Regions from separate parts of the Desulfonatronospira sp. MSAO_Bac3 genome, predicted to be linked through region 2. Evidence: riboswitches for the same ligand, from Rfam matches in the RefSeq annotation. Region 2 holds a riboswitch; the other holds the start of a gene.
What was found. A riboswitch is a leader RNA that binds a small molecule or an ion and turns the genes downstream of it on or off. The one in region 2 is predicted to bind cobalamin.
Positions count from the first base shown of each region.

Region 1: another riboswitch for cobalamin. It lies ahead of D5S03_RS03180 (sirohydrochlorin cobaltochelatase); the one in region 2 lies ahead of D5S03_RS03400 (FecCD family ABC transporter permease).

Region 1 covers NZ_QYZY01000086.1:1,797-7,556, forward strand. Annotated here, with positions in the region: gene D5S03_RS03165 (FecCD family ABC transporter permease) at 1-201, opposite strand, end outside; gene D5S03_RS03170 (iron ABC transporter substrate-binding protein) at 390-1,550, opposite strand; gene D5S03_RS03175 (hypothetical protein) at 1,878-2,015, shown strand; cobalamin riboswitch at 2,187-2,410, shown strand; gene D5S03_RS03180 (sirohydrochlorin cobaltochelatase) at 2,575-3,633, shown strand; cobalamin riboswitch at 3,722-4,019, shown strand; gene D5S03_RS03185 (hypothetical protein) at 4,168-4,815, shown strand; gene D5S03_RS03190 (glycine/sarcosine N-methyltransferase) at 4,826-5,632, shown strand.
Region 2 covers NZ_QYZY01000092.1:5,645-11,404, forward strand. Annotated here, with positions in the region: gene D5S03_RS03385 (GGDEF domain-containing response regulator) at 1-528, opposite strand, end outside; gene D5S03_RS03390 (hybrid sensor histidine kinase/response regulator) at 572-2,212, opposite strand; gene D5S03_RS03395 (cobalamin B12-binding domain-containing protein) at 2,256-2,933, opposite strand; cobalamin riboswitch at 3,463-3,691, shown strand; gene D5S03_RS03400 (FecCD family ABC transporter permease) at 3,828-4,853, shown strand; gene D5S03_RS03405 (ABC transporter ATP-binding protein) at 4,857-5,630, shown strand.

The sequences.
Region 1 (5,760 bases), on a different contig from region 2:
TATGGTCTGAAAGCGCGACTCTTCGCCCTGGCCAAGGAGGATGCGCAGAACATCAGAGGCTGGAATGTAAACAGCCCCCTTGGATATGGCCAGGATGAAAAACAATACCCCCAGGACAGCAAGAAAGATAAGAAACAGTCCCTTGCGCCGGATATATGTCCTGTACTCAGGAGGCAGGTGTCCGTTCTCGAAGTGTGACATAGCTTATTTTTAACCATTCAGTTGGTGCGGAGACCGGCTTGAGGACAGTCCCCGCGATAACCTTTCCTGTACAAATTAATATATGACAAAAGCTAAGTTGTGTGAACCTGCATAGATAGTACTCAGCGGGGACAGTCCCCAAGACTGGTGCCAGTAATCAATACCGAGGACCCCCTGAATGGTTCCGTTTATTCCAGGTCGATCCTTGAAAAACCCATGCCGTCAAACTGACGGTTCATCTTTTCAAAGGCCTTGTCCTCATTCAGAAATACGGAAATCTCTTCAGCCTTGCGCATGGGGTCAATATCCTGGAAGCGTTCAGGATAGAGAACGCTGCCGATATAATAGGCATTGGCGAAAATGGTTTCAAAGTTCTGGGTATAGTAATTATACGGGAATACCCCGTATACCCTGCCTTCATCCACAGCGCTTAAATGCCTGTAGGCCGGATCGTTCTGCAGCTGGTCTCTGGCGTTGGCCCCCCTGTCCAGCTGCATGGTGGATGTGTCGATGAAGATTATCTCTGGATCCCAGACCATGATCTTTTCCTTGGATACTGTGGCATGATCCATCTTTTTGTCTTCGGTGTTCAGTTCGTCAGCCACATTGCGGGCATGCAGAAACTCAAAAGGTGCATAAGATGGTTCGGTGGACTGAAAGCCGTGGGGGCCTCTATGGGCCATCCCTCCGATGTAGCAGGTGGGCCTGTCCTGTTCCGGGATGTCTCGAGTGCGGCTTCTGAGGTCCTCTTCCAGGTCGTCAAAATACTCTATTACTTCCCAGGCCCTTTCTTCCTCGTCCATGACCCTGCCCATGAGGAGCAGAGAGTCGTCCAGGTCATCTCTGGCATGAGTTAGATTGCCGTAGTAGAGGCTTATCACCGGGATACCGGTTTTGTCCTGCAACTGGTCCGGGTTGGGTCCTGAATCAGGGTTGACCTTGAAGATTACCTGGGGCTGGGGATCAAGTCCGGCTATAAGTTCCGGGGAGTCGTGCCCGCGGAATTCTCCGAAAAGCGGGTAATCCTTGAACTGGGGGTTGGCCAGGGCATAGGGGCGGGGATTGATGCCTGAATCGCGTTTTTCCATGCTGTCCACGCCCACAATGCGGTCATGGGCCTGAATATAGGTCAAAAGCCTCAGGCAGCCTGAGCCGGAGCAGATGACCCTGTCCACCTGGGAGGGGATGTTCAGCTCCCGGCCGGTATTGTCGGTTATGCTTATTTTGTCTTTGGCTTCCAGGGTTCCGATTGGTGCCGCCAGAATCGCCAGCATGACCATGCCGGCGAGGAAAGCAAATCCGGGCCGGAGAAAATTGCCGAAGAAATGTCCAGGTGCAGGTTTAAGCATATTTGTATCTCCTTAAATAAAGGTTTTATGTCCTCTTTCGAAGTATCTCCAAGGCAATACAGTGGTTTTCAGCTAAGCCAGGCAGAGATTATCGGCCTCTGAGCATTAACGCCTGAGTACAAATGGCAAGGATTATGTATCCCTGGAATCTGCCCCGGTAGACCATGAACAAAAATTTACGGGTTCAGCGTGCCAGGCAGAAGTGCAGATCGTTACACGAATAAAAAAAAGATGTCAAAATGAAAACAATGTCGGTTGTGCAGTAACACGTTGAAGGGCTGAAGTATGCAGAGTATATGGTGTCCAGGGAGCGATTTGTAACAATTAATGTCCAGGGAGCTGGCCCGCATTCCCATGGATAAGCTTCAGAAATACATAGTGGAGATGGAATCCTTTTCCGGAAATGCGCAAACAGCGGACAAGATAACCAGTGCGGATCCATATTCTGTGGTCTGGGACAAGTGATTACTGGAGGCTATGTCTGCAAAAAAGTCCTGCGCTATACAACCAACACTGTTGGGTCCGGTGGAAACCGGATGTGGTGAGACTTCTCGAAAGCGAAACACAAAACATAAAAACAGAATTGCCATAAGTTCTGGATTTTCTTTCTTGACTGTCCGGCTTACCTGTGGATAAGGTGCTCTCAATCACTTGGGTGCTCAAAATGAGCTTAATAGGGAACCCTGTGCAAATCAGGGACGGGCCCGCCGCTGTAACCGGGGACGAATGCCGCATGAGGCCACTGCCCGGCACTTACTTTTCTAAATTTTTTCCTTCAAGAAAAAAGTAAGTGCTGGGTGGGAAGGCGCGGTGGAGGATGATCCGGAAGTCAGAAGACCTGCCTGAGTGAGCGCGTAAGACAGCATTCTTCGTGGCAGGAGAGTCTTGCGCAGTGAGTGGCAGGATAAAACCGGGAAATCCCGCACTTACTTGGGCTGCATTCTTATGCTGCCCTGTGGCTGACGCAGATCAGTCCAAGTAAGTGCGGGATTTTTTTTGTTTAAACATCAATAAGGAGATAGGTATGAGACAAGTATTGCTTTCGCTGACATTGCTTTTATTGCCCATGTTCATGATGATTCAGGGCTGTCATGCGCACAGTCACGGACACGATCATGACCATGATCACGATCACGACCATGGGCATGAACACCATCATCATGACGAGGACAAAGATATGAAAAAAGGTATTCTGCTTGCTGCTTTCGGTTCCAGTTATCCCCAGGCTCAGCCTGCTTTGGACAATATTGAGAAAATGACCAAAGAAGCCTTCCCAGAGGTGCCTGTACGCTGGGCTTACACTTCCAGGATGGTCAGGCATTCTCTGGCCAAAAAGGACAAGCATTTTGATTCCCCGGCCATGGCCCTGGCCAGAATGGAGGATGAAGGCTTTACGCACGTAGCGGTTATGTCCCTGCATACAATCGGAGGTGTGGAGTTTCATGAACTCAGGTCGGTTGTGGGTGCCTTTCAGGATATGCAGAGCAACCTGAAGCAGGTGAGCCTCAGTTCGCCTCTTTTGGGTTCACCGGATGTAATGGAAAGGGTCCGGGACAGCATGCTGGACAATCTTCCAGCAGATAGAAAAGCGGACGAGGCGGTCATCTGGGTGGGACACGGGTCTTATCATCCCAGCAATGCCTTTTACCAGGCCCTGGCCTACAAGCTGCAAAGAAAGGATGAAAACGTGTTCATGGCCACTCTCGGCTGTCTTGGCGGGTCACCTTCTTTTGAAGATGTAAAAGAAGAAGTTAAAGCCAAGGGCATTGATAAGGCCTATCTTGTGCCATTCATGTCCGTAGTGGGAGCGCATACCATCAGGGATGTGGCCGGCAAGGACAATTCCGGCCATGACCATTCCCACGATCATGGACACGAACACAATCATGATCACGAACATAACCATTCTCATGACCACGGCCATGACCACGATCATGACCATCACCACGGTGATCCCTGGAAGCAAAGGTTGCAGGATGCCGGCATTGAGACAGAAGTAGTTTTAAAAGGCACTGGAGAGTACGATGATTTTGTCAACATCTGGCTGGATCAACTGAAAAAGGCCGTTGAGCAATTGCATTAACAGTACATGAAGCGTCTGCATGATTTTTTTGCAGGGGCTAATTTTGCAACTTGACAAGAACGTCTTTTTTTACTTGAGTAAATAATAATTAAGGACAGTCGTCTCAGGTTTTCCCCAGTCAGGGGAAATGAAAAGGGAATCCCGTGTAAATCGGGAACCGGCCCGCGGCTGTGAGCGGGGACGAAAGCCGCATTAAGCCACTCTGGACAGAAACAGGGGAAGGCGCGGCAAGCCCAGCACTCACTTCATTTCTGTTTGTTGCTTATAATCAGGTTGTACTGCAAGGAGCCAACCGGTTTAACTGGCAACAATTAGTACCTGAAGTGAGTGCTGGGCAAGTAGGACGATCCGCAAGTCAGAAGACCTGCCTGAGACCTTATTGGACCGCCCCTTCGGCGCAGGGTGGCGGCCGAGCCTATTCGAGGATGAAAACGGGACATCCCCGGATCGAAGTGTATTTCGATCCGGGGATTTTTTTTGCAAGAAAACGGACAGAAGCGCCGGCTGTCCTCCAAACCGTTCAAGGAGGAAAAAATGGATACTATCCACCTGGAAATGCACGGGGTGTGCATGAAAAGCCGCAGTATGCGTATGACCAGGACGGGTGCGGAAGCTGTGCTGCAGTTCTGCCGGGAGTACAATATCAATGTATACCGGCTTTTTGATTCACCCGGGGATGTCAGAAGTCTTCTGCCCGCGGGAGAGCATGTGGATTGCTTAGAAGAGTGCTATATGTACTGCAATGATAAGCCGGATGTTTATGCTTATATCAATGACAGGCAGGTAAAAACACTGGATTTTGGATTGTTTCAAAATTTTACCCGGCATGCAGTGCTTGACGATGGAGGCGATGAACATGTTGTCATTGAAAAGGCGGCAATCAACGATGGCATCATGGTCTTTGAAGACAGGGGCAGTCACCTGGGACAGCTTAATATTCAGGATATACGCCTGCCCATTAAAAGATCGCTTATTGACAACAGTCTTTTGTTCAATGAAGTATATCATGGTCATAAAATGTTCAATATAAAGCTCATGGAGCTTTCTCCAGGAGCAATGCAGGCCATCAATGTGCGCAGTAACGGCCAGAAGATTTCATTTATTGATTTCTTAAACAGTGTTTCTGTCTCTGGATGGCGGGCACAGAACATGATCTCGGAAATTTCCAGAACCATTCAATAGGAGGTGTATTATGTACGCAGACAAGGAACAAAAAGAAATATTGCAGAGCAAGGGTTGCTTGCTGACTGATCAATACCTTCACGACTACGAAGACTGCTTTGTAAACAAGTGGGATGAGCTCATAGACTGGGAGAAGAGAGCCAAAAGCGAGGGGTCTTTTTTTTATGATATTTTCAGACAGAGGAATGTGCAGAGCATTATGGACGTGGCCGCCGGCACCGGCTTTCATTCGGTGAGGTTTCTTGAACAGGGCTACAGGGTGGTCAGCGTGGACGGAAGCGCCAACATGCTGGTGCAGGCCTTTGAAAACGCCCGGGACAAAGGATATATCCTGAGCACGGTGCATACGGACTGGAGACGACTCAGCTTTGATGTGCAGGGCGAATACGACGCCCTTATCTGCCTGGGCAATTCCTTTACCCACCTTTTTGATGAACACGACCGGCGCAGGGTGCTGTCCGAATTCTACAGCAAACTCAAGCCGGACGGGGTGCTTATAGTGGACCAGAGAAACTATGACCGTATCCTGGATGAAGGTTATTCCTCCAAACACAAATATTATTACTGCGGCGAGAACGTATCTGCAGAACCGGTGCAGGTGAAGGACGATCTGGTCCAGTTTGAGTATACCTTTCCAGACGCTTCTGTGTTTCATCTGAACATGTTTCCCCTGCGCAAGGCTTACATGCAGAAACTTCTCTACGAGACCGGCTTTGGGTCAGTGACCACTTACGGGGATTTTCAGGAAACCTTCAGAGGCGAGGAACCTGATTTTTATATCCATGTAGCGGATAAAGGCATACCTGACCAGAGCTGACAGTCTTGAGCCTGCGTTAGTCTGCTTAAAAAAGTGCCTGCAAATTTTTTTGCAGGCACTGCAAGACTGTCTTGTCCATCAAGGGTAACCATTATGGATGGAAACCGGTTTTCAATGGTTGTGGAGTT
Region 2 (5,760 bases):
TTCGGCCCTCATGTCGAGACTGTCCGCCGCCGCCTGATTGGCCCAGAGTATGGTCAGTTCATGGTCCATGCACAGAACCAGCTCCCTGATGCTGTTCAGGACCATTTCATACCACCTTCTGTCTTCATCCAGCCTCATCTCGGCATACCTTATGCGCAGCATGGCCTCGATCTGAGCCAGAAGCTCCCTTGTCCTGACCGGCTTCACCAGGTATCCGTCAGCTCCGGACTCCAGTCCCTGGGCCCTGTCATCGGATTCGGTCTGAACACCGGAAAACATTATCACATAAGTTCCCTGCAGCCGGGAGTCTGATTTGATTTTTCTGCATATCTCCAGGCCTCCCATGTCCGGCAGCATCACATCCAGCAAAACCAGGGCAGGCCTTCTGTTATAGACCATTTCCATGGCCTTTTCTCCGGTGGGGGCCTTCAAGACGTTGTATCCGGCCTCCTGCAGCACTCTGGAGGTCTGCATCATGGTCACGGGATCATCCTCTACAACCATGATCTCTTTTGCATTGGCGTTCATATTAACTTTTTTCCTCCTGCATCAGGAGTGCCCCCCAAAAAACCTAACCAGCTTCAGGGCTTAAAATTGACCCGAGAACCCGCTGTAACCGCTGGAAATTAAAAGGCTTGGGCAGCAGATCATCCGCCCCCGCCTGCAGAAAATTTTCCTGTTCCTCATGATCCAGGGCACTCATGACCACCACCGGCAGCTTTTCCCTGCCCTGTTCCTTCTCAATGGTGCGAAGCCTCTGCAGTACTTCCATGCCGCTCATTTCAGGCATGACAATGTCCAGTAGAATCAGGTCAAAGCTGTCTTCCTGCAGGGCCTGAAGCACCTTTTGCCCATTGTCCACAAGTTTGTATTCCACACCCATCTTATCCAGGTATCTGGCCAGTATGGTCTGGTTCATGGGCTCATCTTCCGCCACCAGGATCCTGCCGGAAAAATTCAGTGGTTTCTGCTCGATGGTCTTCTTTTCTTTGTGCAGGGCATCATGCCCGGACTTGAGGTGCATGGGCAGAGTTATGGTGAATGTAGTTCCTGCCCCCTGACTGCTCTGCACTTCTATTGTGCCGTCATGCGCTTCCACAAGTCTTCTGGCGATGGCCAGACCAAGGCCCACGCTCCCCTCTCCCTGGGTAGGCCTGGAACTGGTGGTCTGATATTCTGCAAAGAGCCTGTCCATTTCTTCACCGGGTATACCCTGTCCGTAGTCGGACACATCCAGCACCAGGTAGCCGTCTCTGGTATACAGCCTGACATCCACGGTACTGCCTGAAGGGGAGTACTTTATGGCATTGGTCAAAAGGTTGGTCACCATCTGGGTAAACTTGGCCACGTCCAGGTTGACTTGGGGCAGATCCTCCAGAACATGACAATTAAGAGAAATATCCTTTTCCCTTGCCAGCATCCGCAGAGGATCAAGGGCGTCCTGCACTACCCGGCCGGGGCGGACATTTTCCAGCTGCAGATTTATCTGACCGCTGTCGATCTTGGTCACGTCCAGAAGGTCTTCCACCATCCCCAGCATGAACCTGCTCAGGCTTTGAATCTTATCCAGCATGCCGGCACCGGTCTCGCTCAACTGGTGCTTCATGTCTTCCTGGAGCAGTTCTGCGTAAAGTTTTATGGACCCCAGAGGATTTCGCAGGTCGTGAGCAGCCATGCCCAGGAAAAAATTTTTCTGAGAATTGAGTTTTTCCAGGCGCACGATTTGCCGGGCAAGCTCGCGCTGGGCATTTGTCAGTTCATTGTTCAGGCTGGTCATTTCCTGAAGAACGGTGTTTCCCTCTTCCATGAACTGCTGCTCTCTGGCCTGGGTGGAATACTTCTTGTAAGCCTCCCGGATAAGATTGGTCTGCTCGTTATTGACCTTCAACAGCTCCTGGTAAAGATCGTTTAGAATGTCCCTGCTGTCTCCGGCCGTGATGACCATGTTATCCTGCACCCTGACCCCGGTAAAGTCTAAGGTACAGATCTCACCATTGACCTGCACGTTGAGCTCCCAGTTTAAGGCCAGTCCCTGTTCGTCCAGCTGCTTCCAGAAATTTTCAGCCTTCTGCATGGAATCCTGATGAAGGATATCATGAAAAAACAAGTCACCTGCAGCGTTTTCCATGTCCTTGAGGCCGTTGTACAGGACTTCCCGTATTCTGCCCGAGGCTTCACAGACTATGGCCAGGCAGTTAAGTGAGTTCTGCATAGCTTATCATCCTGATTCAAATCCTGATCTACATCTGGCTGGTTCAGGAGCACAGACTGAAGGCCAGTTCAACAGCCTGCACAGCATCCATTGCGCTTCCGTCTGCTCCGATTTTCTCCCATCCTCCGGGCTCCTGCAGGAATGCATGGCCTCCCACCATAATTTTCACGCCTTCCAGTCCCGGAGTCTGCCTTACTTCCTTTATAATGGCCTCCACCCTCGGCCTGTTGGAAGTCAGTGTGGCTGATACAGCCAGAAGATGGACATTCTGATCCTTAACAGACCTGACCACTTCTTTTTCGGGCATGTTGGCCCCCAGGTAATAAGTATCCCAGCCCTTCATCTCCAGAAGATCCGTGACCATGCGGATGCCCAGTTCGTGCAGCTCCCCGCCCACACAGCAGGCCACCATGGACAGTCCGTTTTTTTCAAAAGTCATGATCCTGGGGTACAAATGAGACATGATGAGCTGGGTTACAGCGGTGCAGTAATGCTCCTGGGCAATGCTTATCTGGTTGGCAAGCCACAACCGGCCCATTTCATACTGAACCGGCTGAAAAACATACATGTATATATCCTGGATATCCACTCCCCGGTTCACTGCGTCCAGGATCAGGCGGACAGCTTCATTGCGACTGGACCCGCGTATGCAGTCCAGATAGGACTGGGCAAGTTCACAGTAAGGATTCTCTTTGCTGATACAGGAGGCTTGCTTGTTCATGGACTCATCCACAGTTTTGATATATTTATCGGTTCTACATCGTCTCCGGCCGGGACCGGCCTGTTTACAAGCAACTACAAAATTCAGTTCAGTTATATTGACACTCGACTCCCCGCCTGCCCCGGACAAGACAGCAGAGATTTTCCCTGCGCCTTTGCTTCATGGCGATTATATAAATAATGTCAAAAAAAGCCAGTAAAAGCAATCCGCTGAACAGACCGGAATACATACGGACTGAAAAAAAACCCGAGATATCAAGTGGAAAGACATAATCCTTTTATCTTACGATACCCTGTCCTCTGTTACCTGTCCTGCAGACCGGGACGGCGTCAGTTTGCTGATTAATTCTGGACAGATAAATCTCCAGTAAATGACTGTGAATATTTTTTAAAATAAAACCAGAGGTTTGAGTGACGTTTTCTCAGCAGATTCCTTTTCTTGACTTCACCTGCAGTTCAAGATATCAGGATAAATCACTTGAAGCAGGTACCGGCAAAGGCAGCTTCCAGCTGCTGATGCACGCTCACCTGACGGAGAAGAAGGTTCGGGTGCGCTTTGCGCCTAACAGGGAACCCTGTGCAAGTCAGGGACGGACCCACCGCTGTAACCGGGGACCAAAGCCGCATTCAGGCCACTGCCCCGCACTTACTTTTCTATGGGTGTTTTTTCCTTGAAGAAAAAAGTAAGTGCGGGGCGGGAAGGCGCGGCAAGTAGAAAGATCCGGAAGTCAGAAGACCTGCCTGAACCTCTTGAAGAATTGCCGGGCCGGACAATCGGCAAAAAAAGATCATGATGCCGCGGATGAAAATGGGACATCCCCGGGTCGACAACAATCGGCCCGGGGTTTTTTTATTTCAGAAGACAGAAAAGAAGGCTGGTTATCTTCAATATTTTATGCGCATAAGGACATCCATACTTCTCGTTACCCTGACATTCATGCTTCTGGGCATGATCATCGCCTCGGTAAGCATGGGCTACGTCCAGGTGCCTCTGTCCACCACTTTCCAGATGCTCTTTTACAAGATCACCGGGCAGCAGGAGCTTTTGCTCCAGGCAGACCCGCTGGTTTACACCGTGATTTTCGAGGTCAGGCTGCCCAGAGTACTCACCGCAGCCATTGTTGGCGCGGGCCTGGCCCTGGCCGGAGTCATATTCCAGGGTCTTCTGCTGAACCCCCTGGCCGACCCGTATACTTTGGGGGTATCATCCGGAGCGGCTTTCGGGGCCTCCCTGGTGCTGCTTTTCAACCTGCAGTTCCTTGGGCTTTACACCCTGCCCCTGTTCGCCTTTATCGCCGGATGCCTGACCCTTCTCTTTGTGGTCTATCTTTCGGCCACGGCCGGGGGACTGTCCTCCAACAATCTTATTTTGTCCGGAGTGATAGTCAGCGCCATTCTTTCAGCCGGCATAAGCCTGTTCAAGTACCTGGCCCAGGAAAGGGTCTCGGTGATAATATTCTGGCTCATGGGCAGCTTTGCCTCCAGCACCTGGCCGGAGCTTATCCTGACTTCGTCCATGGTGTTTCTGGGATTCATGGTCTTCATGTTTTATTCCAGGGATATAAATCTCATCTGCCTGGGCAGCCGGGCCGCGGCGTCTCTCGGCGTGGACACCACTAAGCTCAGGATTATCCTCCTGATAACCGCTTCCCTGGTGGCCGCGGTCTGCGTATCCATCTCCGGGATAATCGGGTTTGTAGGCCTTCTGGTGCCGCACATGATGCGCTCTCTAACCGGACCGGAGCACAGAAGCCTTTTGCCGGTGAGCCTTTTGTGCGGGGCGGTGCTTCTTCTGGCCGCGGACACTTTGACCAGGACCATGCTTCCGGCGGAAGTGCCCATTGGGGTGCTTACAGCCCTCATTGGCGGGCCTTTTTTCTGCTATATCTTCCGCAAACGCCAGATGCAGTTCAGGGTGTAGAGTATGGCCTTTTCCATGAAAGATGTACATTTCGCCCTGGGAGAAACCAGCATCCTGGAAGATATAAACATTGACCTGCCTCCGGGCAGAATATACGGCATCCTGGGTCCCAACGGCAGTGGCAAGTCCACCTGGCTGGACCTGCTCATCCGGCACAGGGTGCCGCAGCAGGGCATGGTAGAGTATAACGGCCGCCCCCTGGGATCATACTCCAGGAAACAGATATCCAAGGAAATGGCCTTAGTTCCCCAGGACTACCGCCTGAACTTTCCCTTCCAGGTCCTGGAGGTGCTGCTCATGGGCAGATATCCTTTTCTGCCGCGCTTTGCCTCTCCTGGCAGCCGGGACCTGGATATCGTCCGGGAGGTTATGCAGAAGACCGGCCTGGAAAAATTTCAGGACAGGATGGTTACTGAGCTGAGCGGTGGTGAGCGCCAGCGGGTGGTTTTCGCCAGGGCCCTGGTTCAGGATACGCCGGTGCTCATTCTGGATGAAGCCACGGCCAGCTTAGATATCAAACACGGCCTGCACCTTCTGTCCTTAGTGCGGCAAAAAAACCAGCAGGCCCGGACCACGGTCTTTTCCGTGTTTCAGGATATCAACCTGGCTGCAGCCTTCTGCAGCCATATTATATTTTTCAAGCAGGGACGAATCCTGCTGCACGGCCCGACTACAGAAGTGCTCACCCCGCAAAACCTGGAGCGCGTCTTTGACGTCCGGGCCAAGGTCTATTTCGACGATTATGCACAGTCCACCCAGGTGGTGTTCAAGGTTTAACATCTCTGTGCGCGCATCTTAGTTATCTGTTAATTGTTATCTGTTATCTGTTAATTGTTAATTGTTAATTGTTAATTGGGGTAAGGCAACTCCCGGAAAATAGAATTATTAACCTGGGTGGGCGGCGACC